Regions from separate parts of the Zhongshania guokunii genome, predicted to be linked through region 1. Evidence: riboswitches for the same ligand, from Rfam matches in the RefSeq annotation. Region 1 holds a riboswitch; the other holds the start of a gene.

What was found. A riboswitch is a leader RNA that binds a small molecule or an ion and turns the genes downstream of it on or off. The one in region 1 is predicted to bind thiamine pyrophosphate.
Region 2: another riboswitch for thiamine pyrophosphate. It lies ahead of AB4876_RS03515 (TonB-dependent receptor); the one in region 1 lies ahead of thiC (phosphomethylpyrimidine synthase ThiC).

The regions. Positions count from the first base shown of each region.
Region 1 covers NZ_JBFRYA010000005.1:129,143-143,966, forward strand. Annotated here, with positions in the region: gene purT (formate-dependent phosphoribosylglycinamide formyltransferase) at 1-9, shown strand, start outside; gene AB4876_RS07395 (beta strand repeat-containing protein) at 95-3,487, opposite strand; TPP riboswitch at 3,733-3,843, shown strand; gene thiC (phosphomethylpyrimidine synthase ThiC) at 3,957-5,852, shown strand; gene thiO (glycine oxidase ThiO) at 6,094-7,158, shown strand; gene thiS (sulfur carrier protein ThiS) at 7,188-7,391, shown strand; gene AB4876_RS07415 (thiazole synthase) at 7,503-8,300, shown strand; gene AB4876_RS07420 (tyrosine-protein phosphatase) at 8,322-9,218, opposite strand; gene AB4876_RS07425 (TonB-dependent receptor) at 9,300-11,765, opposite strand; gene AB4876_RS07430 (hypothetical protein) at 11,963-13,192, opposite strand; gene AB4876_RS07435 (substrate-binding domain-containing protein) at 13,189-14,055, opposite strand; gene AB4876_RS07440 (pirin family protein) at 14,356-14,824, shown strand, end outside.
Region 2 covers NZ_JBFRYA010000002.1:176,077-190,900, reverse strand. Annotated here, with positions in the region: gene pnuC (nicotinamide riboside transporter PnuC) at 1-557, opposite strand, end outside; gene AB4876_RS03520 (YkoF family thiamine/hydroxymethylpyrimidine-binding protein) at 550-813, opposite strand; gene AB4876_RS03515 (TonB-dependent receptor) at 868-3,039, opposite strand; TPP riboswitch at 3,094-3,208, opposite strand; gene AB4876_RS03510 (hypothetical protein) at 3,361-4,566, shown strand; gene katG (catalase/peroxidase HPI) at 4,658-6,874, opposite strand; gene AB4876_RS03500 (alkaline phosphatase D family protein) at 7,315-8,424, opposite strand; gene AB4876_RS03495 (hypothetical protein) at 8,872-9,090, shown strand; gene AB4876_RS03490 (leucine-rich repeat-containing protein kinase family protein) at 9,152-10,393, opposite strand; gene AB4876_RS03485 (YidH family protein) at 10,534-10,824, shown strand; gene AB4876_RS03480 (YqaE/Pmp3 family membrane protein) at 10,911-11,069, shown strand; gene AB4876_RS03475 (DUF4112 domain-containing protein) at 11,074-11,427, shown strand; gene AB4876_RS03470 (TrkH family potassium uptake protein) at 11,458-12,915, opposite strand; gene AB4876_RS03465 (DUF502 domain-containing protein) at 12,957-13,598, opposite strand; gene AB4876_RS03460 (VWA domain-containing protein) at 13,701-14,824, opposite strand, start outside.

The sequences.
Region 1 (14,824 bases):
AGTTTATAGATATCGATTTGAGCTTGTTTGCGTTTCAATCAAAAAGGCCCCGCATGGTTAACCATGCGGGGCCTTTTTGATTTTTGAGCAGCGCTTAGAAGGCGGTAACCGTCAAGCTGGTTTTGCCAACAATATTACTTGGCGTATGCACGGCACTAATATCTGTTTTGGCCGTTGTAAATTGGAATTTCGTTTGCGCCAATCCCTTTTGTTCTGCGGCATTACTAATTGTGGCCACATTGGTATTGCTCGATCCCCAGGTTACTTGCTTAGTCAGGTCTACGCTGGAGTTATCTGTGTATATGCCCGTGGCTTTATATTGCACCGTGCTATTGCCTCCGGCGCTAGTATCTTTAGGGCTTACCTCAATACTTGCCAAGACGGCTTCGGTGACATCGAGTTCGCCGCTTGCGGTTATTCCGTTGAGATGGGCGCTAATTACGTCGGTGCCAACGCTAACGCCAGTAACCAAGCCGCGTGAGTCGTTGGCATTACTTATAATCGCATTACCGCTAAAGCTCGACCATGTCACTTGACTGGTGATTTCTTTGCTACTCTCGTCACTGTAATGGCCGGTGGCAGTTAATTGCCGAGTCGCGCCAACCGGAAGATTGGATAAATCCTCCAGGCTGATTGAAACCAGTGTCGCGGGATTAACGGTTAATACACCGGTAGCGGTTTCGCCTAAATAGCTGGCGCTAATGTCGCTTGAGCCTGATTTGCCCTGCGATATAGCGAGGCCTTTCATGTTTGTATTATTCACGGTGGCAATGTCGGTTTTGCTGCTTAGCCACGCGGTGTCTGCAGCCGTAGTGACGTCGCTAGTCGAGCCGTCAGAATAGAGCGCAGTCGCCTTAAACTGTTGTTGGGTGTTCAGGGGAATCGCAACGGTTTGTGGTGAAACGCTCAGTCCTGTTAATACTGCGTCTGTCACCGTTAAGTCGCGTTCAGCGCTGATTTCACCAGATGTTGCGCCAATTTTAATTGTTCCTTTGCTATAGGTACTAAGTAGACCTCTACTGCCGTCGGTGTTGCTAATATCGCCAACATTGGCATCAGTTTCACTCGGCAGTTCTTCAAGCACAGTCCAGCTGCTTGATTGGGTCAAGTCGCTGGTCGATCCGTCAGATAATGTTCCTGTGGCAATAAATTGCACTTCGTTGCCAGCCGGAGTTTCGTTTATTCCTGCGGGCTGGGTGGTGATGGCGATGCTATCTAGGATTGCCGAGGTCACGATTAAATTGGCTTTGTTGGAGCTGAGCTCATCTAATGCTGAACTGATTTTAATCTGCTTGCTAGCAGCACTTGCCGTCGTTGTGGCGAGTCCCTTTGATCCTGCTGCATTGCTGATTGAAACAGATGGGTCGTCGGTCTTCCAACTTACGGTTTGGGTGATATCTTGCGTGCTGTTATCGGAGTAGCTACCGGTGGCGGTGTACTGCTGTTGTTGTCCGGCGGGGACGGTAGCGCTAGCTGGTGTCACGGTGATTTCTTCAAGGACTGCTGCGGTAATTGTCAGCGTAGTCTTATTGCTGATCGTGTTACGTGTGGCAGATATTTCGGTGCTACCGACTGCTACAGGCGTTGCTTGGCCATTATCGCCGTCTACATTGCTAATGGATGCAATTAAATCATCACTAGAAGACCACGTTACTTGCTGAGTAATATCTAATTGAGTGCTATCGGAAAAGCTACCGCTTGCCGAGAAAGCTAGGCGGGTGTCGGGGTCCATTGCTACCGACTCATTTGTTGGGCTCAGTGTAATGGATTGCAGGCTCGCGGCATTAATATTGAGCGAGGCAAAGCCAGAAATTTCCCCGGAAAAGGCACGAATGCTGACTGTACCGGTGCCGGTGTCGGCGGCCTGCACGAGGCCTTTTTTGCCTTCGCTATTGTCGATAGATGCGATGCTGCTATTGCTGGATTCCCAGCTGACTAATTCATTAATCTGCTTATTACTGCCATCGGTATAGAAACCTGTGGCCGTGAATTGGCGTTGAAAGCCACTGGCTAAGTTTTTGTTGTTGGGTGTGACTTGTATTGCACGCAATTCGGCTTCCGATACGGTGAGTTCGGTTTGCCCTTTTTTGCCGTCGAGGCTCGCGCTAATTTCTACCGTCCCAGGGGTTCGGGCGATGGCAAAGCCTTGGTTGCCAGAAACGTTACTGATGTCGGCAACACTTCGGTCTGACGACAGCCAAGTGGCTGTGGTCGTGACATCCAAATTGCTATTGTCACTGTAAATTGCTGTTGCCGTGTATTGTTGCGAGGTACCTTTAGGGGTAATGGTATTGCTTGGTGAAACCTCAACGCTGTCTAAAACGGCTGGCGTCACGCTCATTGTTGCGGTTGCGTTCAGCCCTTCTGTGCTGGCCGTAATCACTGTGTCACTCGCTAGTTTGAGCGCACTAGCCAGACCTTGGCTATCAATTGCAATTACGCTGGTGTCGGCGCTTGTCCAGTTAACGGCGTTGGTAATGGTTGCTGTGCTGCCGTCAGAATAGCTACCGGTGGCGACAAACTGTTGGTTGCGGCCTTTAGGAATACTCGCGGTAGCCGGGCTTACGGCAAGACCCGTTAATACGGCGTCGGAAACCTCGACGGCTGCCGACGCCGTTACGCCATCCAGTGTGGCGGTGAGCGCGATCGGGTCGCCGATCGCTTTTGCTGTTGCTAAGCCACTGCTGTCAACGGCTAAGAGCGTGGTGTCTGCAGATAGCCAAGTTACATTGTTGCTAATATCGGTGCGGCTGCCGTCAGAGTATGCGCCGGTAGCGGTAAACTTTTTTGATAACCCTTTGGCGATGATGGCACTAGCCGGTGAAAGTTCGATTTGCTGTAAAGTTGCGGCGCCAACGACCAAGTTTGCGCTGTCGGTGAAATTACCAAGACTGGCGGAGATAAGCGAGGTGCCTACGGCTTTGCTCGTGGCTAGGCCGCTCGCTGAAATCGTCGCAATGCTGGGCTTGCTGGATAGCCACTGGACGGTGGCGCTGACATCTTGATGGCTGCCATCGGAGAATATGCCTGTTGCACTGTATTGCTTGCTTAAGCCCTTTGCGATGTTTGTGTCTTGGGGGCTGATTTGCAGTGCGGTCATTGAGGCATCACTTATTGTTATGCCGTCGTTAGCGGTAGAGGCTGTTTTTCCTTGGAAGCTTGCGGTTAGAGTGGTTTTGCCTTTGCTTAGGCCACTAGCCAAGCCCGCGGGACTAATACTTGCAACAGTCGCGTCGGCGCTAAGCCAGTTTACGCGACTGCTAACATCTTCGGTGGCGCCGTTGGAGTATCGCGCGGTGGCAGTGAATTGCTCGGTGGTGCCCACGGCAAACTGCTTCGTTTGGGGAGTAATTGTGAGTGAACTTAGCGTGACGGAGGGGCCACCAGAAGAGCTGCTGCCGCCACCGCAAGCGCCGAGTAGCGCGATTAAACTGAACAAAAAAGAGCTGAAGATCGTTCTTTTGTAACGATTAAGTATACCGAGCATGGCAAGTTCCTTTTGTGCACGCAGAGGAGTAAGCCCAGCAATCCTTTGCAGCGCATTATAATAATAAATTTTAAATCTGTTACTTACAGATTTTGAATCGGAAGGCGAGCCCCATCAATGGGTGCAAGCTTTTTTTGCAATAAGCATGATAGGCATATTGCATGGAAATATAAATAGGCGCGGGTTTTAATCCTGTAATTAGTTTTTATAGTCTTGCTATCCCCCCTGTATGCGTCCTACACTAGCAACTCTTGTCGGGGTGCCCGCGTATGAAATACGCAATGGCTGAGATCGTTTTCGAATCCCGTAGACCTGATCTGGATAATGCCAGCGTAGGAAACAAGATCTTCTCAGCAGAGGTCCCTCTGCGTTGTGGCAAACTGAGCCGATCTGAATCTCCTTCTTTGGTTTTATTTTTAAAATAGTCGAATCAAAGACGTGCGCTGTGCTGCGCGCAAAAGGGGAAACCATGAGTTCTGATTATCCACTGCTCCGCGATACCGCCCAAGTAGATGCCGCCTCAGTTGAGCCATTACCGGGTTCGTCAAAGATTTATGTGCAGGGTAGTCGCGCCGATATTCAAGTGCCTATGCGCGAGATCAAGTTAACAGCGACCCCAGTGCAGGCCAGAGATGGCAGCACGCGTTTAGAGCCAAATCCACCGGTGCGGGTTTACGATACCTCGGGCGCGTATACCGACCCCAAAGCCAATATTGATATTCGCAAAGGCTTGGCGCCGATTCGCGATCAATGGATTCTCGATCGCAATGACACCGAATTACTTGCCGGCGATAGTTCCGAGTACAGCCGTAAACGCGCAGCAGATTTGAGCTTGCAGCAATTGCGCTTTGATTTAAAACGCAATCCCCGTCGGGCTTTGCCCGGTAAAAATGTCAGCCAAATGCACTATGCGCGGCGGGGCATTATTACCCCGGAAATGGAATATATTGCCATCCGCGAAAACATGGCCTTAGCCGCCGCCAAAGAGGCGGGCGAGCTGCCAGGGGAACTGGGTTTTCAGCATCCCGGCAATGCCTTTGGCGCCAGTATTCCAAAGGAAATTACGCCGGAATTTGTCCGCGAGGAAGTGGCGCGTGGCCGTGCGATTATTCCCGCCAATATCAATCACCCTGAATTAGAGCCGATGATTATTGGTCGTAACTTCTTGGTGAAGGTGAATGGCAATATCGGTAACTCGGCGCTGGGTTCCTCTATTGAAGAGGAAGTGGCCAAGCTCACTTGGGGTATTCGCTGGGGCGCAGATACCATGATGGACTTGTCCACCGGCAAAAATATTCACGAAACCCGTGAGTGGATTGTGCGCAATTCGCCGGTGCCGGTGGGCACAGTGCCGATTTATCAGGCGCTGGAAAAAGTCGACGGCGTGGCCGAAGATTTGACCTGGGAAATTTTCCGCGACACCTTAATTGAACAAGCAGAGCAGGGCGTGGATTATTTTACAATTCACGCGGGGGTGTTGCTGCGCTATGTGCCGCTGACCGCCAAGCGCGTTACCGGCATTGTGTCCCGTGGTGGCTCGATCATGGCGAAGTGGTGTTTGTCCCACCACAAAGAGAATTTTCTCTACACCCATTTTGACGACATCTGCGAGATCATGAAGGCCTATGATGTGTCCTTCTCTTTGGGGGATGGCCTGCGTCCTGGCTCGGTGGCAGACGCCAATGACGAAGCGCAGTTTGGCGAGCTACGCACTTTAGGTGAATTAACTAAACGCGCGTGGAAACATGATGTGCAAGTGATGATCGAAGGTCCCGGTCACGTGCCCATGCAAATGATTCACGAGAATATGACCGAGCAGCTCAAGCACTGTGACGAAGCGCCTTTTTACACCTTGGGGCCGCTGACCACCGATATTGCCCCTGGCTATGATCACATCACTTCGGGCATTGGCGCCGCCCAAATCGGCTGGTATGGCTGTGCGATGCTGTGCTACGTCACCCCCAAAGAACACTTGGGGCTGCCCAATAAAGATGACGTAAAAACCGGCATCATCACCTATAAAATTGCTGCCCACGCCGCAGACTTGGCCAAAGGCCATCCCGGCTCCCAATTACGCGACAATGCTCTGAGCAAGGCGCGCTTTGAATTCCGCTGGGAAGATCAGTTTAACCTCGGTTTAGACCCCGACACCGCACGGTCTTACCACGACGAAACCCTGCCCAAAGAATCGGCCAAGGTCGCGCATTTTTGCTCCATGTGCGGCCCCAAATTCTGTTCCATGAAAATCACCCAAGACGTTCGCGACTACGCCGCCAAACTAGAAGAGGATGAACTGGAAGCAGAGATGCAGAAAAAATCCGCTGAGTTTAAAGAGCTGGGTAGTGAGATATATCAGAAGGTTTGACGCTAGACGCGTGACGGGAGACGGGAGATGCAAGACGCAAGATGCTAGACGGGAGACGGGAGATGCAAAAGACGTTTGATGCAATGCGGGAGACGCAAGTGAGTTATAAGTCAGGGCGGGAGTTAGTCAACGATTTTGCTTTAGCGTCTCCCGTCTCCCGTCCAGCGTTACGCGGAGTTAACGTCTCCCGTCCAGCATTACGCGGTACTAGCGTCTTCCGTCTTCCGTCCAGCATTCAGCGATGAATATCGCGGTAGCCGGTGCAGGCCTCCTCGGTCGCCTCCTCGCGTGGAAATTACTTCAGCTTGGCCACCGCGTTAGTTTATTTGATCGCGGTAGTCGCGCTGGCGAGTTAAGTGCTGCGCGAGTGGCAGCGTCGATGTTGGCGCCTTATAGCGAAGTGGCCAGTGCCGAGCGTCAGGTGTTTGACTGGGGTTTGATGGCGCTGCGCTGGTGGCCGGAGCAGATTACATTATTAGAACAGCAAACTGGGCAAAGTATTAGTTACGGCATGGATGGCAGTGTGGTGGTGGCCCACGATTTGGATAAATCCAGCTTGCGACATTTTGAACAACAGTTACAGGCGAAAGTCCCTGATCATTGCGACAGAGTTGAGCGCATCGATCGCATGCGTTTGCGAGATTTGGAGCCGGAATTGGCCGAACGTTATAGCTCGGGTCTGTTTCTTGCCGACGAAGGCTATCTTGATAATGGGGCCTTGTTGGCGGCTTTAGAGGCGGCGATCACTAAGCTGGGTGGCAAGTGGTTTGAATATAGTGAGGTCGTCAGTCTTGCCCCCAAGCGTATTATTTTGAGCAATGAAACCTTGGCGTTTGATTGGGTGGTGGACAGCCGTGGTCTTGGTGCTAAAGCTCAGTTGCCAGGCTTGCGCGGTGTGCGCGGCGAAGTGTTGTGGGTACACGCGCCGGAAGTGAATTTACAGCGGCCGGTGCGGCTGATGCACCCGCGTTATAAATTGTATATTTCGCCGCGCCCAAACAATCGCTATGTGATTGGCGCGACGGAAATTGAAAGTGAAGCTATGCAGCCCGTTACCGTGCGCTCGACCCTAGAATTAATGTCTGCGCTTTACAGTGTGCACAGCGGTTTTGCCGAGGCGAACTTGCTTCACGCCTTTGCCCACTGCCGCCCGGCGATGCCCGATAATTTGCCAGTGCTGAACTGCGAGGCGGGCTTGTTAACGGTGAATGGCTTATACCGCCACGGCTACTTGCTTAGCCCCCAGTTAGCGGAGAATGCTTTGGCGATGCTGGCGGAACAAACCGAAAATAGCGTTACGGTATAAGTGGAAAAATTGATGGATAGAGTGCCCAAATGATTTCAATTAGTGTGAATAACAAACGCCGTGAATGCGATGCGAATTTAGCGCTAGCTGAGCTGCTTCCGCTATGGGGCTTTGAGTGCGAGAAAATTGCGATAGCGATAAATGGCGACTTTGTTCCGCGATCACAGTATGGGGATTTACGTTTAAATGCCGGTGATCAAGTGGATGTATTAGCGCCAGTGCAAGGCGGCTGAATGACGGGAGAAGCGTGACGGGAGATGGGAGACGCAAAGGAAAAAGATTAGTGCGGGTTTTAATTTTTTAGCCTCTCCCGTCTCCCATCGAGCGTAAAGCAGGAATTAGCAATGAAGCAAAATCAAGACAACTTGACCCTCTACGGACAGACCTTCCACAGCCGCCTCTTAATTGGCAGCGCGCTGTATCCTTCGCCAGCAGTAATGCGCGAAGCGATTACTGCCTCGGGTTCGGAGATTATTACCGTGTCGCTGCGCAGGCAGTCGCCGAGCGAAGCCGGTGGCGAGGGTTTTTGGCAGCAGTTAAAAAGTTTGAATAAAACCTTATTGCCGAATACGGCAGGCTGCCACAGTGTGAAAGAAGCGGTGACCTTGGCGCAGATGTCGCGGGAGTTGTTTGAAACTGATTGGTTAAAATTGGAAGTGGTGGGCGATGATTATAATTTACAGCCCGACCCACTGGGCACGGTGGAGGCCGCCGAGCAGTTAATAAAACTCGGCTTTAAGGTGTTTCCCTATTGCACTGATGATTTGGTCGTTTGCCAACGGCTGCGCGATGCCGGTTGTCAGGTTTTGATGCCCTGGGGTTCGCCAATTGGCACTGGGCGGGGTTTGATGAATCCCTATAATTTACAAACCATTCGCGAGCGGATACCTGAGCTGCCGCTGATTGTCGACGCCGGTATTGGTAAACCCTCCCACGCGGTGCAGGCCTTGGAATTGGGCTACGACGGTATTCTGCTGAATACCGCCATTGCCCAGGCAGGGGATCCGGTATTGATGGCGCGAGCCTTTCGCGACGCCGTTGCGGCGGGCCGCCAAGCCACCTTGGCGGGGGCAATGCCAGAGCGACAAACCGCTTCGCCATCCACCCCAACCTTGGGTATGCCTTTCTGGCATCAGCAATAATACCGCTGCGCTAGAGCGGGATTATTGTAAATACAGTGTCTTGAGTTTGTTGATTTCTGTGGGACCTACGTCAAGCGCTTGGTCTAAATAATTTTCGACTGAGCCATATTTCTGCTCAATATGCGCAAAGGCAATGTTGATAAACGGTGTGCCGTCGGCGGTGATGAGTGGCATCGGGCCTTTGCTCTCTTTTTTATTGTAATGCAGCATCATTTTAGCGAAGGCATTGGTTTTGGCGGCGGCTTCTAAATCGACATCGCCCCGCTCTACGGCTGGCCGGCGGTATTGGGTAGACAGTAAATAGTCCTGAACAATTGTCTCTCGTGGCACGCCCAGCGCGCTAAGCAAGAGGGCAGAGGCAAAGCCAGTGCGGTCTTGCCCTGCCGAACAATTCACCACCAATGGCGTGTTGTTGTTTAGCAATTCTTGGAAATACATTTTCATTTGCGGCTGGTATAGCTCAGAAATATTGCCGTAAAAGCCTTCTATTCCGATAGGTTTGTTTTTGCCTTCGGGTGCATTTAACTTCATCTCGGCGACGCTATAAGGGTGGTTAATATAGCTAATTGACGGGTTGTGACTCACCCAGCGGTTGGGGTAAAGCGCTAGCTCTTCTTGTGAACGCAGATCAACCACGGTTTTAAAATGGCGTTTGTTTAAGGTTTTTTCGTCGGCGGACGTAAGGCTGCTCATGGTGCCGGAGCGAAATAATACGCCGCTGCGCACGGTTTTATTGTCGGCGGTGGTATAGCCGCCGAGGTCTCTAAAATTGGAACCGCCTTCGAGGGGGAGTAGGCGCGAGGAATCGTCTATTTTGGTTTGTGGCGCCGTTTGGGTTTCAGCCTGTAAAAATGGCGCTGCGCTGAATGTGAGTAGTGCACTAATGGCGAGAGCAATACCGCGAGATTGGATTTTCATGGGTTGAACTCCTGAATTAATTAATGGCTTGGAAAATCAATTTTACGGTGGTGCGGTTCTGCACCACCGTTTGAACCGCACTTAAAAATGCAGGCGCACACCTAGCAAATAGCGGCGGCCATAGCTTTCTGACTGGTTGATGGTGCCGTTGCTGGCGTAGCGCACATCGGTTTCATTGCTTACGTTATTGGCGTTGGCGTAGACCGACATGGTGGCGCCGTCAAAGTCGAAGGGCAGTTCATAGCTCAGCGATAAATCTACCCGCTGTTGCTCGCCCCATTTTTCATTTGGATCTTCGATGGGTGAAATCCACTCGTCGCGATACTGGTAGTTGATTCGGGTCGATAGCCCGTAGTCCTCGTAAAATACCGAGAAATTGTAGAGTAGGTCCGAGGTGCCCGGCAGGTCGTGGCGGTCGCCATTTAGAGTTTGGAACTCGCTGTTGAGCACGGTTAGGTTGGCGCTAATACCAAAGCCGTGAGCGGCGTTGAGCAAGTCGCTGGCGTGCCCGACAAAGTTCAATTCCACACCGTGCATTTTGCCATTGTCGCCATTTACCGAACCTTTGTATGTCCAGCTTTCGCCTGCCGCGCTAGGCAGGTAAACGCCGCCATCAATGGTACTCGTGTCGGCGTAAATCACGTTGTCGACAGTGCGATAAAAGGCGCCAGCAGAGAGGATGCTGGCCGGTGCAAAATACCACTCTAAGGAGGTGTCGATGCCAGTGGCTTCTTCGGCCTCGAGGCTTGGGTTGCCACCGGTGACTTCTTTGTTGATTAGATCCACTTTAGCGGCGGCGCGCCATTCATCGTAGGTGGGGCGGTTTAAGCCGGTTGTGGCCGAGACGCGCAGCTTGAGGTCTTCTTGCAAATTAATATTGAAGTGAACACTGGGTAGCACATTAATGAAGTCGTCGCTGACCGAGATGGGGTCGTCATTAACACTGCCTTTGCTGCGGTAGTCGGTTTGTTCTATGCGAGCGCCAACCACAATATTGCCCCAGTTAAGCTCCGTGGTGGTCATGACATAGGCGGCGAGTATTTCCTCATTAATGGCAATCTGGCCGTCTTCGCTAGGGGTGACTGGGCCGAGCCCGCCGGTGCTGGCCCAAGCGCCGCGCAGGCCGATATTATTGTAATAGGTGGCGCCAATAGTGTTACTGGTATTACTGTCCCAGGGATTGCCGGTATTGTAATCGTCGATGTTTACCGAGGCTGGGAAGGATTTAATAGCGGGGGTAGCAACAAAGCCATCGGCATCGCGGGTATCGCGCTGCACGCCAGTTCTTAGCACCATGTTCTTACCAAGCCAGCTCAGTTCGCGCTCGGCGTCGGCTTTTATTTTTAAGCCATTAATTTCGAGCAATTGGCCGTAGTGAATGCCAATGGTGCTGGCGTAGTTAATTGTGGCAAGGTCGCGGTCGAGATAGAGTTTTGGATCTTCGATATCGCTCAAGTCATAGCTTGCCACCGCGCTACCACCAACGCTGCGGGGAATCGGCAGGTTCATTTTAAATTCGGTGTCGGTGCCATTTACCCGCGTTTCAAGCAGCCATTCGCCCAATTGGAAATCTGCGCCAAGGGTATTCGACTCGGTTGAGTTTTCGTATTGGCCGTATTCCAGCAAGCGCTGTACGCTCACGTCTTGATTGCTGCCGCTGACGCCGGTTGCGGGGGTGTTAAACGCAAACACAAATTGATTGCGCTGCTCCTTGTCGATGAACTCGCTGTAGAGCGTGGAAATAAACAGGCGTTGCACGGTGTCGTCGCCGCGATATTCCAAGGTGCCGCCGTAGGCCGAATCTTCGCGGGTCACTTTATAACTGCGAAAATCAAGCTCATTCACAATCAGCTCACCGGTGGTGGCATCGCGTTCTAAATCGTATTCGCGGTTGTCGGTAATTTGTTCGCGGCTGTTCTCAGAGACAAAGGCGACAAAACCAAAATTTTCATTCGACCACGAGGTGCGCAAGCCGTATTTCTCTATATCACCGCCGCCGAGCTTTTGTTCACCCAAGCCGACATCAGCGGCGAAAGACCAGCCCTCATTCGCAAAGGGGCTAAAGGTTTTAATATTAATAAAACCCGCCACCGCCTCCCCTGGCATACTTGGCAGAATGGCTTTATTCACTTCTACGGTGCGGGTAATAACCGAAGGGATGCTATCGAAGCGCGGAATGCGGCCATTTTCAGCACCGGGCACATCAATGCCGTCAAAGGCGATGCTGGTATAGCGAAAGGGTGCGCCGCGTAAATTAATGTAGCGGGCTTGGCCTTGGTCGCGCTCTATTGCCAAGCCGGGTAGGCGGCCAAGGGAGTCGGCGAGGTTTTGGTCGGGGAAGCGACCGATGGTATCGGCAGAGATAATCTCTACATAATTGTCGGCAAATTTCTTAGCGTCAAAAGCCGCTTGCTGGCTGTCGCGGATAGGCGCAGCGGTGACGGTAATCATCTCAAGTTTGTTTTGCGCCAAACCGAGGCTGGGCATGCCTGCCGCTAGTCCTGTCATGAGGTAATACGATAGGCGTTTGCTGCCGAGGGAATTCATTGGAGTCTCCTGTTGATGATGTAATTACGGTGTTGGTGAACGGCGCGTCAAAATGGCCACGGAAATAAGTCAGGGGGATTGTCGAGGCTGTGTGTGTCGGCTTTGTGACAAAGACATCTACAGGGGTTTAGAGATGTCTCTAAACGCGCGTGCTCGCTCGCAGCCCGCTATTTACGGGCGCTTTGCGTGGTAATTATTTAGTTGCTTGGCGTTGCTATACGCGTCGATGTGCTCTTGGGGGCATGAATGCTTATCGCCGTAGCGGGCAATGCTAAACGGTATTGTGAACGTGCGGTTTGCGAGTCCCGCGCAGATTCAAATAAAAAAGGCGCGGCCAGTTCTTCGCCGAATAATTGGCAGAGTTCATCTTTAATTTTGCTGCGATTCTGATCCAAGGTTTTGGCGCGCAGGCCTTTTTCACTTAAATCTTTAATGGCTTTGGCGTGCCCACCGTAGCGCTGCATTAAGGCAATGATTTCTTGGTCGGCACTGCGATCGGGGCGATTGGAGGGGGGGTTGGTAAACCAGCCATCGACTGGGTTTTGGCGTCGGCGGTAGGCATACCAGAGATAGTACATAAATGGCGTAGACGACATCTTAAGCGCATAGCCATGAACGATGACGGTGCTGGTGGCGGGGCAGAGGACTAGTTCTGCTGGGGATTCGGCGATGGCGATGGCATCGGCGATGTCCTTGGGGCGCTGTCGTAGTGCAAATTCCAACCACGCCAGCGCGCTGGGAGAGGAGTGTTTAAAGCCGCCGGTGTTTAAATGCGCAAGGTAGTGGCTGGGGTAGGGATAATTGCTGCGCAAAAACAGTGTTAAGGCCTGCTCCTGCCTCGGCGAGTAGTCGTCTGCTTTGCTGCTGAGCTGTTCGGCTTGGCGTCGATTTACACCGTGTTCGGTCAGGGCGCGAAGCAGCTGCTTTCTGCGGGGCGATAGTGGCGGGGCGACAGCGGTCCACATCAGCAAGCCCAGTAGGCTCAGGAATAATTGGCTGGCAATCAGTTTTGGCCACTGCGACTGGCAGGCGAGGCCCAGTTTCAACTCTTGAATGTGGTCGTTAACGGGCCAGTGCAGGCTAATTATTCGCGCTGTATTGGCAGAGTTGGCGTATGTTTTGTTATGAATGCGCAGCACTTGGGCTTGGCATTGCTGTACCACACTCAATGCGCTGTTAACGTGAAGCTGAGCAAAATCATGATTGAGGCGTTTGACTAAATAGTCGTTAAGGCTGTCGTGAAAAGACTCGTTAATACCCGCTTCAATGATCTTATTTGGCAGGGTTTCTCGCAGTTGCTGTGCCAGTGAGCGGCTGAGGTAATTAAGGCTAAGCCAGTGATTAAAGGCGATAAGCAAGACGCTGGCAGCAGCCACGACCGCTAACTTGATAAGCCATTTCGGCTTAGATCGCCCCAGTGATGTCATGGGCAATCCTCAGTTTGGGCGCTTAGTTGCTGCAGGGGGGCGAGCAAGGGCGCGTAAACCTGAAGGCCGCGAATGATTTCGCATTCTAATGCGCAAGGGTGGCTGTGGTGGAGTTGGTTTTTGATAAACCACGCCCCCGACGGCACCTCGGGATTAATAAGTAAGGTGTAATAAGTGCTTAAATTTAAGTTGTCTGCCTGCGAAATAGCCGTGCTGATCATGTCGACTTCGCGATGTTTAAACGCGGCGTAAAGGGCGCTGGGGTCGGTATAAAACTTTTTTTGGTCGGCGTTAAGATTAATACCCGCCTGCTTTAAGGCCGCCATGGGTTGCAGAAAATGGGTTTGGCTTTGGCTGTCGCGGGAGAAACCGATAACCTTGCCTTGGAGGTAGTCGCTGCTTAGCTGAGGTGTGCTGTCTTGGCTAATCCAGTACAGAGCATAGTTAGGCGTTTGCTGTAAAACACGGTAGTAATTGCTGAATTCCGGCACCAAGCCCGCCACGATGTGGTGGCGATTCCAAAAGATATCGAACTCTTCGTCCAGAATATGTTGCGGGCTTAGGTAGGCCCGCGGTCGCCAGCGTATCTCAACGCCAGAATAGGACGTGGCAAACAGTGTGCTGGCGCATAAATAGTCGGCAAAGTCGGTGGCGTAATTGTAAAACAAGGTGAGAATTTTAAATGTTGGTTTTGTGCCCGCGCCGTGGCTGCTGCACTGGTAGCTGCGGTAGTCACTCAAACTAAGCGCTTGTAGGGGGCGGCTTGCCATCCACACACTAAGGGCGATGGGCAAACTTAGGGCAAGGCCCAAGCAGATAAGGTAAACGGCGCGATTAGCACTTACAACACGATATGACAGCATGGCGCCGCAACGTGGTAAAAGTCTGTGGGTACTTGCATGATGATTCCTTTTGCTCGCAGGCCAATTGACAATGTTGGACATCGTTTAGCGGTAAGGGGTAACACGCGCATTCCGTGTGGTTTTGCTGGCGCAGAGAATAATTGGGCGGCTGCTACTAAGATCTAATCAACAATAAGACACTTTGTTGACAGTATCGTGACAGTGGCGGTTTTCATTCTGGCGAGGACAATTGTCGCTAGGCAGGCTTTGTTCGGTGCTGCTATTCTCGTAGAAATTTTCTTGTACACGGAGGTCGTTGAAATGACTAATCAGCAGCAGGATTCAGATGAGTCGCTTTCATCAGATTGCCCAGTCCATGCAAACGCAATTCAAAAAGTGAGTGCGCGGAGCGCAGAGATTGGCGGGGGAATCACGGTCAATCGGGTGTTGCCCTCGCGGCAGCGGCGGATGATTGGGGCGTGGTGTTTTCTAGATCATGCTGGCCCCGCGGTTTTTCGGCGCGGCGGCGGCATGAAAGTGGGTCCCCACCCCCATATAGGTTTGCAAACTTTTACATGGATGGTGGCCGGCGAAGTATTGCACCGCGATAGCCTTGGCAATGTGGCCGAGGTGCGGCCTGGCGAAGTGAATTTGATGACCGCGGGGCGGGGCATTAGTCACACCGAGGAATCGCTAGCCAGCAGCGAGCAATTGCACGCAGCACAATTGTGGATAGCGCTGCCCCACGCCGAGCGCGAGTGTAGCCCCGCGTTTGATCACTACCCGAATT
Region 2 (14,824 bases), on a different contig from region 1:
ACCACATACATCACAAATAATAAGGCGGTGAGGTAGAGCTCTCGGTCTATATACAAGTACACCGAAGCGGCGTCGATCACCAGCCAGTATACCCAGTTTTCTAATACTTTTTTGGTCACCATATAGGTGGTGATCACTGCACCCCAAGTGGTGAAAGAATCGAGATAGGGTAGGGCGGCGTTGGTATTATGATGCAGGCCATAGCCAAAGCCGACACTCAGTGCGCAGACGGCTAAAATTACTACGCAGTGAGTTTTTAAAGACCAGCAATGAATTTGTAATTCCTGCTGCTTATCGCCATGTTTCCGCCATTGCCACCAGCCATACACCGCCATGACCAGATAGAATATCTGCAGGGCAGATTCCATTAATAAGCTGACATCCCAAAACAAGAAGACGTAAATAGCGGTGCTAATAAATGCCGCATACCAACAGCTTATTTTTTCTTTCATGGCGAGTAATAAATACGCCAAGGCCAGCACCACGGCAAGCAGCTCCCACATCGACATCGCGATAAAGGCATTGCCAATGGCGTTGAGCGTTTCCTCGTTAAGCATTGTTAGTTACTGGGCTTAAATCGCCGTCGATAAATTTACAAACAAAAATAGCGCGACCGTGCTTTTCATAAGAGATCCGCATTTCTTGTTTAAGAATATCCATCACCAAATCGTAGTCGCCAAAAATCTGGGTGCTCATGGTGTTGGTGATCACCTGCAGCGCGGCGTGGCTGTTAAGGCGATCAATAAAATTTTGAATACTGGGTATGTATTCCTCTTTGAGCGGATACATACTAATTTCAACAGAGAGTTTCATTGTGCTTGCTCCACATTCAATGCAAAAAAGGGCGGTTATAGCCGCCCCGTGAGCCTAAAAAGTATAGCTGGCCGAGATGCCCGCTACCCGTGGCTCGCCAAACTGGTAGTAGGCTTCTGGCGCATAACCGTTGGCTGGGTTATTGCCAAATTGATTGCTAAAGTAGAAACCGCGAGTTTGGTAATCTTCGTTGCTAAGATTGCGTCCCCACAACGCAACATCCCAATTGCTGGAGATATAGCTTAGGCGCGCATTGAATAATTCGTAGCTGCTGGATTTTTCATTGTGGCTATTAGAAAAGTAAAACTCGTCCTTGCCTTCAACTTCTAAACGCAAAATAAGATTTGGCAGTAGCGCGAGTTCGGTGCCGACAAAAAATTGATACTCTGGTGCGTGAGCTACCTCGCGGCCATCGAGGTCTACCGGCGCAAGCACCACACCGTTCCAGTCGTCTTTGGCATCGACATGGGAGGAGCTGGTGAAGCCCTTAAACTCGGCGCTAAGCCAACCCGCGGCGGCAAATAATCTAACGCGCTCGCTGGCCAAATAATTCAATTCCAGTTCTAGGCCTTGAGTTGCTCCACCCGCGGCATTGGTTAGGTAATCGTCGAAGGAAAAATTATTGGGATCGAAAATAGATTGCTTCGCTTGGACATCGCTGCGATCTTGATAAAAAGCTGCAATTTGCGCCTGCAGACGGCTCTCAAACCATGTGCCTTTGATACCAAGCTCGTAGTTAATCATGTGCTCGGTATCAAACTCGTACATATCACTGTTGATGTCTGCGTTGGTGGTTGATGCCGAGATGATTTTTCCATTGATACCGCCAGATTTATAACCGCGAGAAATCGTGCCGTAGATCAACTTGCTGTCGGTGTAGCGGTATTCCAAGGTGAGGTTACCGCCCCATAAATCTTCGTTATTGTCAGAGTTCACCGCGAGCGAGTCGCGGTAATCGGCATCGCGTTTTTCTAAGCGCAGACCACTTACTAAATCAACTTTGTCGCTGAGGCCGCTACGCAATTGGCCGTAAACCGCCATATTGCTAGTTTCAAATTGGCTGGTAAACGCGGGCTGCGCGATTAAGTCTTTGTCTTTAATCCGCAGCAGCGTTTCTTCTTCGCTGCGGAAGTAGCTGCCTACCACCCAGCTCGTGCTGCCGCCAAACAGCGCTGATTCTGCCGTGGAGATAAAGCGGAAATCGGCGCTGATATTGTCTTTGTCGCGCTGATAGTTGTCCGCTGAACTGTATTCATCGGCGTGAAAGCCAATATAGCTCCAGTCTTCGTCATAGCCGTATTCCGTCTCTGAGGTGGCCATGCTTAAAACGGATTCCACGCTAAATAATTCATTGCCAGACCACAGCGCGGCGACGGAGGCAGCCACAGTTTCTTGGCTGTCGCGGCCGGGCTGGTCAGATAGGGTCTTGCGGCTATTGTCTAAGGTGAATACATCGTAGCCATTGTCGGCATCGATATAGAGTAGTGATAAATCCAACTGCAGATCGTCGTGGGCCTGAATATGCAATTTGCCGCGCAGCACCGATTCGTCGATATTATTGGTGTCGTCGCGGCCTAAATAAGTGTTTTTAATATAGCCGTCGGACTGCTGATTTTGTGCCGCGACTCGGTAGCTCACGGTATCGCTGATCGGACCGCTGCCCACCAGTGATAAAGTGCGACCATTGTATTGTGTCACTTCAGTCGCCACCTTGAACATCGGCGCTGTTGTTGGTGCTTGGCTGCGCATGGTAATTAGCCCCGCGAGGGCATTGGCGCCGTACACAGTTCCCTGCGGGCCGCGCAAAATTTCAATTTGAGCGATGTCCAAGGTGCTGGCCGCTAGGCCTAGGCCGGTAAAGTCGATGCCGTCGATAATAAGGCCAACCGAGGGGTTTACTGGGTCTATAAACTGGCTGCGTTCTCCAATACCGCGAATTTGGAAGAAACGGCCCCGCGAGGCGCCAGCCGAGAAATTAACGTTGGGGGCGAGATTGAGTAGCTGTTCAAGATTAGTTGCGCCGCGAGCATCGATAGTGGCCTGATCAAACACGCTAACGCTGCTCGACAGATCGAGTAAACGAGTGTCGCGAAATTGGCTGGTGACGATTATTTCTTCGACGCTATTTTGCTTAGCGGGGATTTCGGCATATGCGGCGCCCGCCGTCATGCAGCCGGCAAGGCTCAGTGCTTGCGCAAGGGTGTTCGATTTACGTAGATACTTCATGGTTCTCTCTCGAAGGAACAGCTGTGAAAGAGACCCGGTGTGCGACGTGAAGAGGATTGTTGAATTACCTATTCCTACGCCGGTATTAACCGGATCAGGTTCAAGGGTTTGCGCATTGGTATATGATCGCCAATAGCATCTCAGGCCGAAGCCACCCCTTAGGTTTTGCGGGCCAGATTGTAGCAGAAATGGCTTTAGCTCGAAATCAATACTTAGTGGCAGTTTCGCTATATTTAGACGCTGTTTGACCAATATAGGGCCAAAACTGGTTTAATATGGGGGTGTAATGCCTCTGTGGAAAGCGAGTAAGAGCGACAGCCTATGAAACTGACAGCCCTGCAAACCTACAATATTGAGAAGGCCTTAACGAAGGGTAAGACCATAGAGGCGATTCGCATTTACCGTGAAGCAACAGGCTGTAGCTTGGTAGAGGCTAAGACGGAAATTGATCGCCTCAAGGCGGTGCTTAAAGTCCAAAAGCCCTGGTATTTTAAAGACGAAAATCTAGACGCTAAGTCAGTGTCAGAAGAGCACGCGCCAAACAAGGCCTTGCGTATGTCTACGGTCTTTTTTGTTTTTATTGTGGTCGACCTTATTATTTTTGCGGGCCTTATGTACTTTAAGGTATTTGACAGTGACGCAGCGCTTGCGCCCGTAGCGCGCAGTAGTTCGGCGCAAGCATTGTTGCCGCAAGCTAAAAGCAAGGGCCGTGCTAAGCGGATTGAATTGCCGAGCGTGGTCGACGCGAGCAGTTATTCTGCGAATTTGGCGCCCGATGAAAATTTTAAATCGCTTTATAAAAATAAAATTAATAGTGCGGTGTATATAAGAAGAAAGTCGTCCTCTGCTAGCAGCAGTTACGACGACAGCCTGCTGGAGCGCAAAATTAAATCGGCGCGCAGTTTACTGGCTGCGCAGCGTAGCGCGCCGGCGGGCCAGCCCATCAATAGTATTGCTCGCAGCGCAAAGCGTCCCGAACTCGACGGTGTAATGAGTGATGGCGAGTGGTCTGAGGCCAGCCAAATTGTGGTTGATGACGCACTGCAATCGCGGCTGTATTTACAAAGTGATGGCGAGTGGTTGTTTATTGCCTGTGACGTACCGGAGGAGCGCAGTGCCAAGGGTTACGATCAGTGCCGTATCTATTTTCACGCGGGCTTGTTGGCTAAGTTAGTGAATGAGCGTATTCACATTGGCCGCAGCGCAGGCCTTACCAGTATTCGCCAAACCCAATTTAAGTGGCAGGGCGAAGCCCCGAAAACAAATGATGAGCGTTGGAAAAAGTATTCGATTAGCGATTGGGGAGTTTACCAATACGCGTACGGGAGCTCCTCTATGGTATCTGGCCACCGCCAGTATGAAGCCGCTATTCATCTAGGTGAAGCGGGTTTACACGCGGGGGTTCCCTTCACCCTTTACGCCGAGATCGAAACTGATCCTCTCAAGGATGAACAGGGCAAATTTGTTGAGCGGCGATATTTAGGCGAGCTGGGGAGCAGGAGCAGCCCAGTGTGGATGGTGTTTTAAATTATTACGTGGCGACTTAAGGTGTGTGGGCCACGAGGGGGAATACAAGCGCAGCGTATCAACGCTGCGCTTGAACAAGGCTTATTAGCAACTAGGCTAGATCGAAGCGATCTGCATTCATCACCTTGGTCCACGTTGCCACAAAGTCGTGAACAAAGCGTTGCGCCGAGTCAGCGCTGCCATACACCTCTGCGATTGCGCGGAGCTGAGAGTTAGAGCCAAACACGAGGTCGACACGGGTGCCGGTCCACTTCAGCTTGCCACTTGCGCGGTCGCGGCCCTCAAATACGCCGTCGTCATTGCTGCTCGCCTTCCAAGTGGTATTAATATCCAGCAGGTTAACGAAAAAGTCGTTGCTCAGCGTTTCGGGGTTGTGGGTAAACACACCGTGCTGGCTTTGACCAACATTGGCATTTAAGACCCGCATACCACCAACTAGCACCGTCATCTCTGGCGCGCTTAAGGTTAGTAATTGTGCTCTGTCGATTAGCAGCTCTTCGGCGGTCACGCTGTACTTGGCCTTGAGGTAATTGCGGAAACCATCGGCGGCGGGTTCTAGCGGCGCAAAAGACTCGACATCAGTCTGTTCTTGACTGGCGTCGCTGCGGCCTGGGGTAAACGGCACTTCAATACTGTGTCCCGCGGCTTTGGCGGCCTTCTCAATTGCGGCGCAGCCACCGAGCACTATCAGGTCGGCAAGAGACACCCGCTTATTGCCAGATTGGCTGCTATTAAATTTGCTTTGCACGCCCTCTAGCGCGCTTATTAATTTTGCCAATTGCGCAGGCTGGTTCACCGCCCAGTCTTTTTGCGGTGCCAATCTAATACGGGCGCCGTTAGCGCCACCGCGCATATCGGAGCCTCGGAACGTCGACGCCGAGGCCCATGCGCCGCTGACTAATTCGCCAACCGACAATCCGGTGGCGAGGATGTCGGTTTTAAGGGCCGCGACATCTTGCTTATCAATTAGCTCATGATCGATGGCGGGCACTGGGTCTTGCCAAATTAATTCTTCGGCGGGGACTTCGCTACCCAGATAGCGAACCGCAGGTCCCATGTCGCGGTGAGTCAGCTTGTACCATGCGCGGGCAAAGGCATCGGCAAACTCTTCTGGATTTGCGTGGAAATGCTGGGCTATTTTCCGGTAGGCGGGGTCTTCGCGCATCGCCATATCGGCGGTCGACATTATTGGCGCATGACGCTTTGCGGGGTCGTGGGCATCGGGCACGGTCGTTTTCGCGGCGGCATCGGTCGGTGTCCACTGCTGGGCACCGGCGGGGCTCTTGCTTAATTCCCACTCGTAGCCAAACAGGGTATCAAAGTAGCTGTTGTCCCACTGGGTTGGCGTTGGTGTCCACGCGCCTTCAAGGCCGCTGGTAATGGTGTCGCCACCCTTGCCGCTGCCCATGCTGTTAATCCAGCCTAGGCCTTGGGTTTCAATAGGCGCTGCTTCGGGCTCGGGGCCAACGTATTTTTCTGGGTCGCCAGCGCCGTGGGTTTTACCAAAGGTGTGGCCACCCGCTGTTAAGGCTACCGTTTCGTAGTCGTTCATCGCCATTCGGGCAAAGGTTTCCCGAATGTCGCGGGCTGAGCCAAGGGGGTCGGGTTTGCCATTGGGGCCTTCGGGGTTGACGTAAATTAGCCCCATTTGCACGGCTGCCAAGGGGTTTTCAAGGTCGCGATCGCCGCTGTAGCGTTCGTCGCCCAGCCAGTCGCGCTCGGCACCCCAGTTTATATCCTCTTCTGGTTCCCAAATATCGGCGCGGCCGCCGCCAAAGCCAAAGGTTTTAAAGCCCATGGTCTCTAGCGCAACATTGCCGGTGAGCACAATCAGGTCTGCCCAAGAAATTTTGTTGCCGTATTTCTGTTTAATTGGCCACAGCAGGCGCCGCGCCTTGTCGAGGTTGCCGTTATCTGGCCAGCTATTGAGCGGGGCAAAACGCTGGGCACCGGCGCCAGCGCCGCCGCGGCCATCACCAATACGGTAGGTGCCGGCGCTGTGCCACGCCATGCGAATAAAGAACGGCCCGTAGTGGCCGTAATCGGCTGGCCACCAGTCTTGTGAATCGGTCATCAGGGTCGCGAGGTCGTCTTTTAAAGCTTGTAAATCGAGCTTCTTGAACTCGTCGGCATAATTAAAACCACTGCCCAAAGGGTTGCTCGTAGGGGAGTTTTGGTGAAGTATTTTTAGGTTTAGTTGTTCTGGCCACCAATCTTGGTTTGCGGTGCCGCGGTCTTCTGCTTTGGTACGTGAGCCGTGCATAACGGGGCATTTTCCGCTGCTGCTAGTGTCATTATTTGCACTCATATTTCTCTCCGTTGGTATCTGCTTATCGATCACTACGTAAAAATTAGTAAAGGCGATTCTGCTGAGTACTTTGGTATCGGGCAGATTCGCGCATCAAGGGTGGCGTGGCTCTGCATTGTCGGAAACCGAAGCTTGCTCTAATTTATACTCTCATTGGACTATTACAGGAAATTGCATATTCTTAGTACTTCGATAGTTTTTATGTATGGCCAGCTTCTAGTCTATGACCTATTACGTATAGCTGAGTTTCTGGCAATGTCATGTATTTGACTAGAATGTCGGCAAAGGAGTGAATTATCTGGCTCAGGTTTACCTATACAGCGTGGGGCGCGGTTTTACGGAAAACGAGGTGGGGTTTTCCGCAGAGTACTCCGAGTAGCAGGAGATCTGCGGAGTGCATAACAGACAATGGCTTCGGTAATGACGAGTATTAGCGCCGATTACTCATCGAGTGGAACTTGCTTAGGCACCCTCAGCTCACTAACCATTAACTTAATCTCTTCTAGTACTGCGCCTTTTACATCGTGCAGTTGCAACTGCAGTAGCGCGTCGTCGCCTTGGCGCTCAATTTGAATAGAGCCAAAGTTATCGATGGGGAAATTGTTGCCCGTGGTGCGCAGGCCATTAGGTTCAGCAGCTGCGGGGCTATTGGCGCCTAGTGCCGAGTTCAAACCGCTGGCGGTGATTTCGTAAAGTGGATAGGCGAGCACACCGTCTAATTTTGAAATTTCTGCTAATTGGCGATCACCGCTAACAATAATCGCGCCATTGACGCCACTGGTCTTAAGTAGATCAAATAGACGCTGACGCTCATTAGGGAAATTGGCCCATTTGTCGTCACAATGCTCGGTGGGTAGGACCTGAATGCTACTGGCTATTATGCGTAAATCTGCGGGCTTCTTGAACTCTTTCCACAGCCATTTCCATTGTTCTTCTCCTAAGATAGTTGCGCCTGCGGCAGTGTTGGTTATAGATTCACAAGTAGGTGGCTTTAACTGTTTTGCTAAAGAGCTACGGTAGCTGCGGGTATCTAACATAAGGAACTGCACTCGGAGCCCGCCGATGTCGCGATACTGGGCGTGAAAGATGCCGCGCTCTTCGGTATCGCCAATGCTATCGAGTTCAAGGCCAAAGAATTCAGCAAAATAGCGACGAGACTCAGTTAGATACGGGAAGTTGGCGTTGCCGCCGTCTTCCCCATAATCGTGATCGTTCCAAGTCGCGAAGACATCAATACCTTTTGCCATACCAAAGCGCTGTAATTCTTTCATTTTTCCTAAGTCGCGATAGGCTTTGTTAATCCGCTCCGGCAGCTCAGTACTTAAGTAGGGTTCAGCGTCGGTGTACACATTGTCGCCAAGGAACATAAAAACTTGAGGCTTTTGGGCCAGCACAGATTGCCATACGGGTTGGGGTTGCCACTGCTCAAGGCTGGCGCCAAAGGCTATGCTGGCCTTATGGTGTATGTGTGTAAGGGAATAGCCCGCAGCGGACAAGGGGAGGCAGATTACCGCGATGAGTACAATTAAGTGTCGAGATACAAGGTGCATGGATACTCCTGCCCTAGTGAAAGAAAGTAGCGGCGCGTTCGGCGGGCTTGCATGAATAATGACCAGCAGTGCTGATTTGTTAATTCAGCGCCGCCTAGCAATGGGCGCCTACAGCTAATGGACAGCATAAATCATGCCGCGCAAGCCAAATCATATATTTCGCGTTAATTTCTTATGTAGGGAATTTTCGGTGAAAGGCAGGATAGTGATGCAGCACAGGCCTTTAGAGCGTTTGCTTAGAAAATAGGTTTTGCGAATTTTTAGAAAGTCATAATGCCTGGTTTTGATTTAGTCCCCAGTTTGGAGCATTACAGCTTGGCAGAAAATTTGGCTTGCGCACGTTGATGGCGCGTTAGCGAGGCGGTTTGCAATTCCACGTAATGGAACTAAGGTTAGTAGGCACAGTCAGATACCCCGTTCGTTTCCTTAATAGATAATCGAGATATTATGAAACAGATTTTGATAGCAACTTCACTAGCCGCTTTTGCGATATTGATAATCGCATGTTCAGATGATAAGGCCGCCGCTCCCGCTGCGAAACAAGGCTCCACTGCAATTAGTATCGATACCGGCGAGGGTTCTTTTGGTTTTAAGAGTGATAGCGATGGCGAAAACACTTCGCTAACAGTAGACGCTGATGGCGATAGTGGCAAAGGCAAAAAATAGATTTTATATTTAAAATAAATTTAGGGAAGGTCACGTATGTGGTCTGTCCTCAATTTTTGTGCTATTGATAGCACGCTTGTTTTAATTTGGTGAACTGTTCAGTGCGCCTATCTTCTTCTGCACAAATACTTAATAGATCGTCAATAAAATTGTGTAGCGCACGGCGCTCTACGCATTGGATTTTTTCTTGCTGCTCGCTATTTAACATGTGATACATAGATGCCGCACCAAAGTCGCCAAACAAAATATCACCGTTGTTATCAACTAAGGTGTTATGGGCGTATATGTCGCCGTGGCAAATCTGCTGTGATTGCAGGTGGCTGAGTACCGAGCTCATTTGTGTCACAATTTTTGTGATTGTAGTTATTGGCAAAGAAAATTCTTTGGGAAAGGTGTCGCGGGTGCAGCTAGTAAAGCTGGGCGGTAGGCCGAGGTTTTTATAGCTAGCTGGGATAAGTTTCATTATTAATGCTAGGCAGTCAGCCTCATTAACTTGGGCGAGTGGCTGCACTAAATTAGGGTGACTCCCCGCTTTTAAACAAGCGCGTAGCTCGTCTTGTGGGTAACCGTCGCTCGTAAGCACGCCTTTAAATATCTTTACCGCGACCTCTTTGGGAAAGTTATCTTGGGCGGTATTCCACGTTGCCTTAGAAATTAGTCCAGAGGCGCCCTCGCCAAGTATGTTTTGCAGGGTATAGCGAGATGAAGCGACTTCAGTGACCGCCGCCGCGCAGGTGTTGGACTGACTAAAAGGATTGCCAGCAAAGGCCAGCCAAGCTAATTTTGGCAGTGCGAGCAATTGATCGGGGAAGGCGCTTAGCTGATTAGCCGAAATGCGAATTAACTCCAAGTTCTGGCACTGCACTAAACTCTGGGGTAGCTGTTTTAAGCGATTGCAGGCCAGCAGTAGCTTTTGTAGTCGCGGCCGCTGCCCTAGTGCCTCGGGCAGGGTCTCTAGTTGATTATCCGTTAAGGTTAGCCAGCGTAATTTTGGCGGCAGTGCCCTGCCAGAAACGTGTTTGATTTGGTTGGATTTAAAGCCCACCATTTCTAAGTTTTCACACTGACCAAGCACTTCGGGCAGGGATTTAAATAGATTATTGGAGGCAAAAATGATTTTCAGCTTTCTGAGTTGGGTGAGCTCGTCGGGCAGGCTGCGCAATAAATTATTGGAAATATCGAGTATTTCTAAGCTATCTGCCAAATTGAGAATCTCTAAAGGGAGTGACTCAAGTTTAGCGGATAGGCTTAGGCGCTGAATGCCGGCTAATTCGCCGGATTTTAATTGGGCAAGGGTATGCAAGGTATCTAGTCCACGATGAGTGCGCTATTAAGCGCTTGAAGCCTACTGAATAAGCCCGTAAAAAGAAAGAATCAAGGGCGTTAATGCATATACACCAAGGTGTGGCAAAGCGCTGATCTAAGATAATGAAAGGTAATGCTATGAATGGTGACTCAGATACCCGAGATAGATTGGCGTTGGAACGCACCCGTATGGCTAATGAACGAACCTTTCTCGCGTATATTCGCACGGGTTTGTCGCTGTTAGCGGCTGCGGCGGTGATGTTTCAGTTTTTCTCAAAACTACATTCCTATATTGCTACCGTGTGGGTGCTGGTCATTTTCGGTTTATTGGTGCTGGTGATAGGCGTGTTTCGATTTTACAGCGTTAATGCCGAACTTAATCGCTATGCCTCGAGTCTGAAAGACTTACAAAATAGTGAGAAAAGCTAATAAAGCTGTAATGCTAAGTTCCCGCTATTTTTCTGTGCTACCTTAAAAGCTAGCGAAGAGTTAATAGCAAAAGAGGATGTGGTTCTATGGATATTGTTCGCATTATTTTCGCCATTTTGTTACCACCCGTAGGTGTGTTTTTACAAGTTGGTTTGGGTAAACACTTTTGGATAAATATCATCCTTACCTTATGTGGTTATTTGCCAGGGGTTATTCATGCGGTCTACATCATAGGCAAAAAGTAGATAAATGGATGCAAACGAAGTTCAAGCACGGCTGCGCCGCAGTCAGCAACTGGCTACCCTGCTCGACGGCGCTTGGGGTATTCCAAATACTCGATGGCGCTTCGGTTTAGACGCGCTGCTGGGTTTGTTACCAGTTGCTGGGGATTTACTCAGCGCTCTTCTCGGTCTAGGTGTGGTCTGGCAGGCCCGCCAAATTGGCGCGCCGCTCTCGCTGCAATTAAAAATGCTGGCGAATATCGGTTTAGATTTTTTGCTGGGCAGCGTGCCGATAATCGGCGATATCGCCGATGTCGCGTTTCGTAAAAACCTGCGCAATGCCGCGCTGCTAGAGGCTTGGGTGGTGCATAAAAAGGCTTAATTTAAGTCTGGCTTGCTGTTTAAGCTAAAATCAACTCTTCCAATATGTGGGTGTCAGCACCAAAATCACGGTCATAAATTCCAGCCTACCAAGTAACATTCCTAAGCTTAAAATCCATTTACTGCTGTCGGGTAAACTAGAGAAGTTGCCTGCGGGGCCGATAATGTCGCCAAGTCCTGGTCCTACGTTCATTAGTGCAGTGGCGGCGCCGGTGAGGCTGGTGACGAGGTCTAAGCCGCTAAAGGCGAGCAGTAGGGTTATCATCACGAGGGATAACAACATAATAAAAACAAAGGTCACTGCCGACAGCACAATGCTGTCGTCTACCGGACGCTTATTGTAATAGCGGCGGATCATGGCGCGGGGATGCACGGCGCGGATGATGCTTTCTTGCATCATCATAAACAGTAACTGGAAGCGAAATATTTTTATGCCGCCGCTGGTCGAACCGGAGCAACCGCCAATAAACATGGCAAAGAAAAATGCAGCAACAGCGAGTTCGCCCCACTGGGAGTAGTCGCCGCTGGCGAAGCCGGTGGTGGTGATAACCGAGACTAGGTTAAAGGTGGCGTAAGTGAAGGCGTGGGCAAGGTCTATGTCGGTCTCTGATAGCAGGTGCAAAGTTATAACTACGCTGAGAACGAGCAGGGTAAGTAAAAAACCGCGAATTTGCTGATCGTTGAATACTTGCCAGTGGCGCTTAATAACAAAGTGAACATAAATGGTAAACGGCATGGCGCCCAAGATCATAAAAAAGATGGCGATCCAATGGCTGGGCAGGTCGGCGAACTGCGCAAAGGAGCTGTCGGAAGTCGAGTAGCCGCCAGTCGAGATAGTGGTCATGGCGTGGTTTACGGCGTGAAAACCGTCCATGCCGTCGAGCATATAGGCGGCAGTGCACAAAAAGGTAAGAATGATGTACACGTAGATGATCATGGTGACCATGGTCCCTGAGCGGGTAGTTTTGTCTGACCAATCTGATGATTCGGTTTGGAATAGGCGCATGCCGCCCACTTTTAAAAACGGCAGTATTGCGACCGCCATGCCGATAACGCCTAGCCCGCCTACCCATTGCAACATCGAGCGCCACACTAAAATGTCGTGGGCCATGCCGTCTAGGCCGACTAATACAGTGGAACCAGTGGTCGTTAATCCCGATACCGACTCGAATATTGCGTCGGTGAAGTCGCAAAAACCAGGTATGAGCATAAATGGCAGTGCGCCGGTTAGGGATATTAATAACCAAGAGCTGGTGGTGATTAAAAACATCTGCCGCGGCGTTAGCATATTCATGTGATAGGAGCGCGATAGCACCCAACCGCAGGCGGCGAGTGTAACGGTTAAGCCGAGGGCGCTGGCAAAGGCGCGGTCATTGCCGGTGTTATAGATGATTGCCATGAGCAGCGGCACAGCCATCAGTAGGCCAAAGACCAGCAGTATTAAGCTACAGACCTTGAGTACCGGCTTGATTAAATTCGCTTGGCTCATAGCGTAATACTTTTTTACTCGGTAGTTAGCGCGGGCGCTGCTTACTGGTTGGGGTATTGCTGCTGGGTGTCGGTTTTGATAATACCCAAGTCGGCTGACCCCGCACCACAGGAAATTATAGACCGGAAGGCGGCGTCTAATTTAATGTCTGGTCGAGGCTCAACACACTCGGGTGGCAAGTGATATACAAAGCCCGAGGTGGGGTTGGGGCCGGTGGGTACAAAAACGGTATACCAGCCATTACTGTGGCGGCTGGTGATAATGGCGGTGGCGCGGGCTGGGCTCTGGGTGCCGTAGAGCTGAACTACGGCGGCTTCGCCTCGCGTAAACGGTGAATTGCTATTAGCGCCAAACATTTGCTGAATAATGTCGCGGATTAATTTGTAGCCTGGGGCAAAGCGGGCGAGATGGTTGTCGATAAAATTTTGCAGCCAGCGACCCGCGCTGGTGGCAACCAAGGTGCCGACCATAAAGCAGCCAAGCAGAATAAAGGCGATAACGAGAGCGTCTATGGCCAAGCTCGGTGCGCCGGTAAGTCGCTCAAGTGGGTTGGTGAGCGGGGCAATGAGCGCCTGAACGCTGTTCATGGCCCAGCGCATGGCCAGTAATAAAATAATAATCGGGGCTATAACCAGCACGCCGCCGATAAAAGACTGACTGATAAAATGCTTGAGCTTGTTCATGGGTGTCCGCGGAGGTTTGGGTCAGTGCTTATAGTAGCGAGTTTACCCGCTGACTACATCGCCAATGAGGGTGTATTTGTGCCGAGCAATTTTCACAGCTTTTTAACGTAATAGACTTAATAGGCCGTCTAGTAATCGCTCTAATTTGCGCAAGGAGCCGCATTCCGCAACATAGTGGGCGGCACTCTGGTAGCGGCGTATTTCGGAATCGCCGGTATTCCAGCTGTAGTGCGACTCTGGATTAAACCACAGCACGAGGCGGGCGCGGTGGTAAATGTCGCGCAGTGCGGCAATGCCGGTGTCGCCACCGTTGCCGCGGCCATCACCAAGGACTATGACGCAGCTGCGGCGGTTGAGTTTGTCGCTAATTTGCTCTCGAAAGCTATTAAGCGCCAAGCCGTAGTCGCTGCCACCTAAGCCGTGGCGCTGCTGGATTATTGCCAGCGCTTGATCGGCGGGGTATTGGCGAAATAAATCTGTTACTTCAATGCTCTGGCCGCAAAATACAAAGCAGCGCGTGCTGGGTAATACGTCGCTGAGGGCCTGCATAAACAGCAACAGCACACGGGACCAAGCGCTGACTGAGCCGCTAATATCACAGAGCACAAAAATTTCGCTTTTGTCTTTGCGAGTGGTTTTCCAGAAGCGATGAAAGGGAATGCCGCCGTAGGCAATGTTGCGACGTAGGGTTTTACCCAAGTCGAGCTTGCCCTTGCGGGCGTGGCGATGCCGCTGGCGATGCCGAGCAGCAAGTTTTTTGGCGAGTTTGCGAATCAGCGGCGGCAGGCGTTCACGGTGGTAAGATTCCATGGCCGACAGTGAGCTGTTCTGGAGAATGTCGTCGCGAATCTCACGGTTGGCGGCATCATTATTGAGTAGTAATTGCCGATTGATTGCCTCGATCACGTCGCTAATCTGAGCTTGGCGAATTTGTTCGAGCCAGTTGGCTTGCTCGTCATTACCCGCATCGCGCAGTGCTTGAATATCGATCTGCCGCTGCTTGTCGCCGAGGGCGTCGAGAATCCTGCGCCGAAAAATGCCGCGCTGGGTGCGGTACTGAATGTCTTCTAGTTTGGCTTCAGCGGCGGCGCGCATTACCTCGGCCCGACGTTGACTGCCCTGCCCGCCGCCACCGCCCTTGCCTGGCATAGTCGCGCTGCTATCACCTTGTGCGTCCGCCTCGCCTTGATTCTGACTGTTGGCGTCTCCCTCACCCTGCCCCGCAC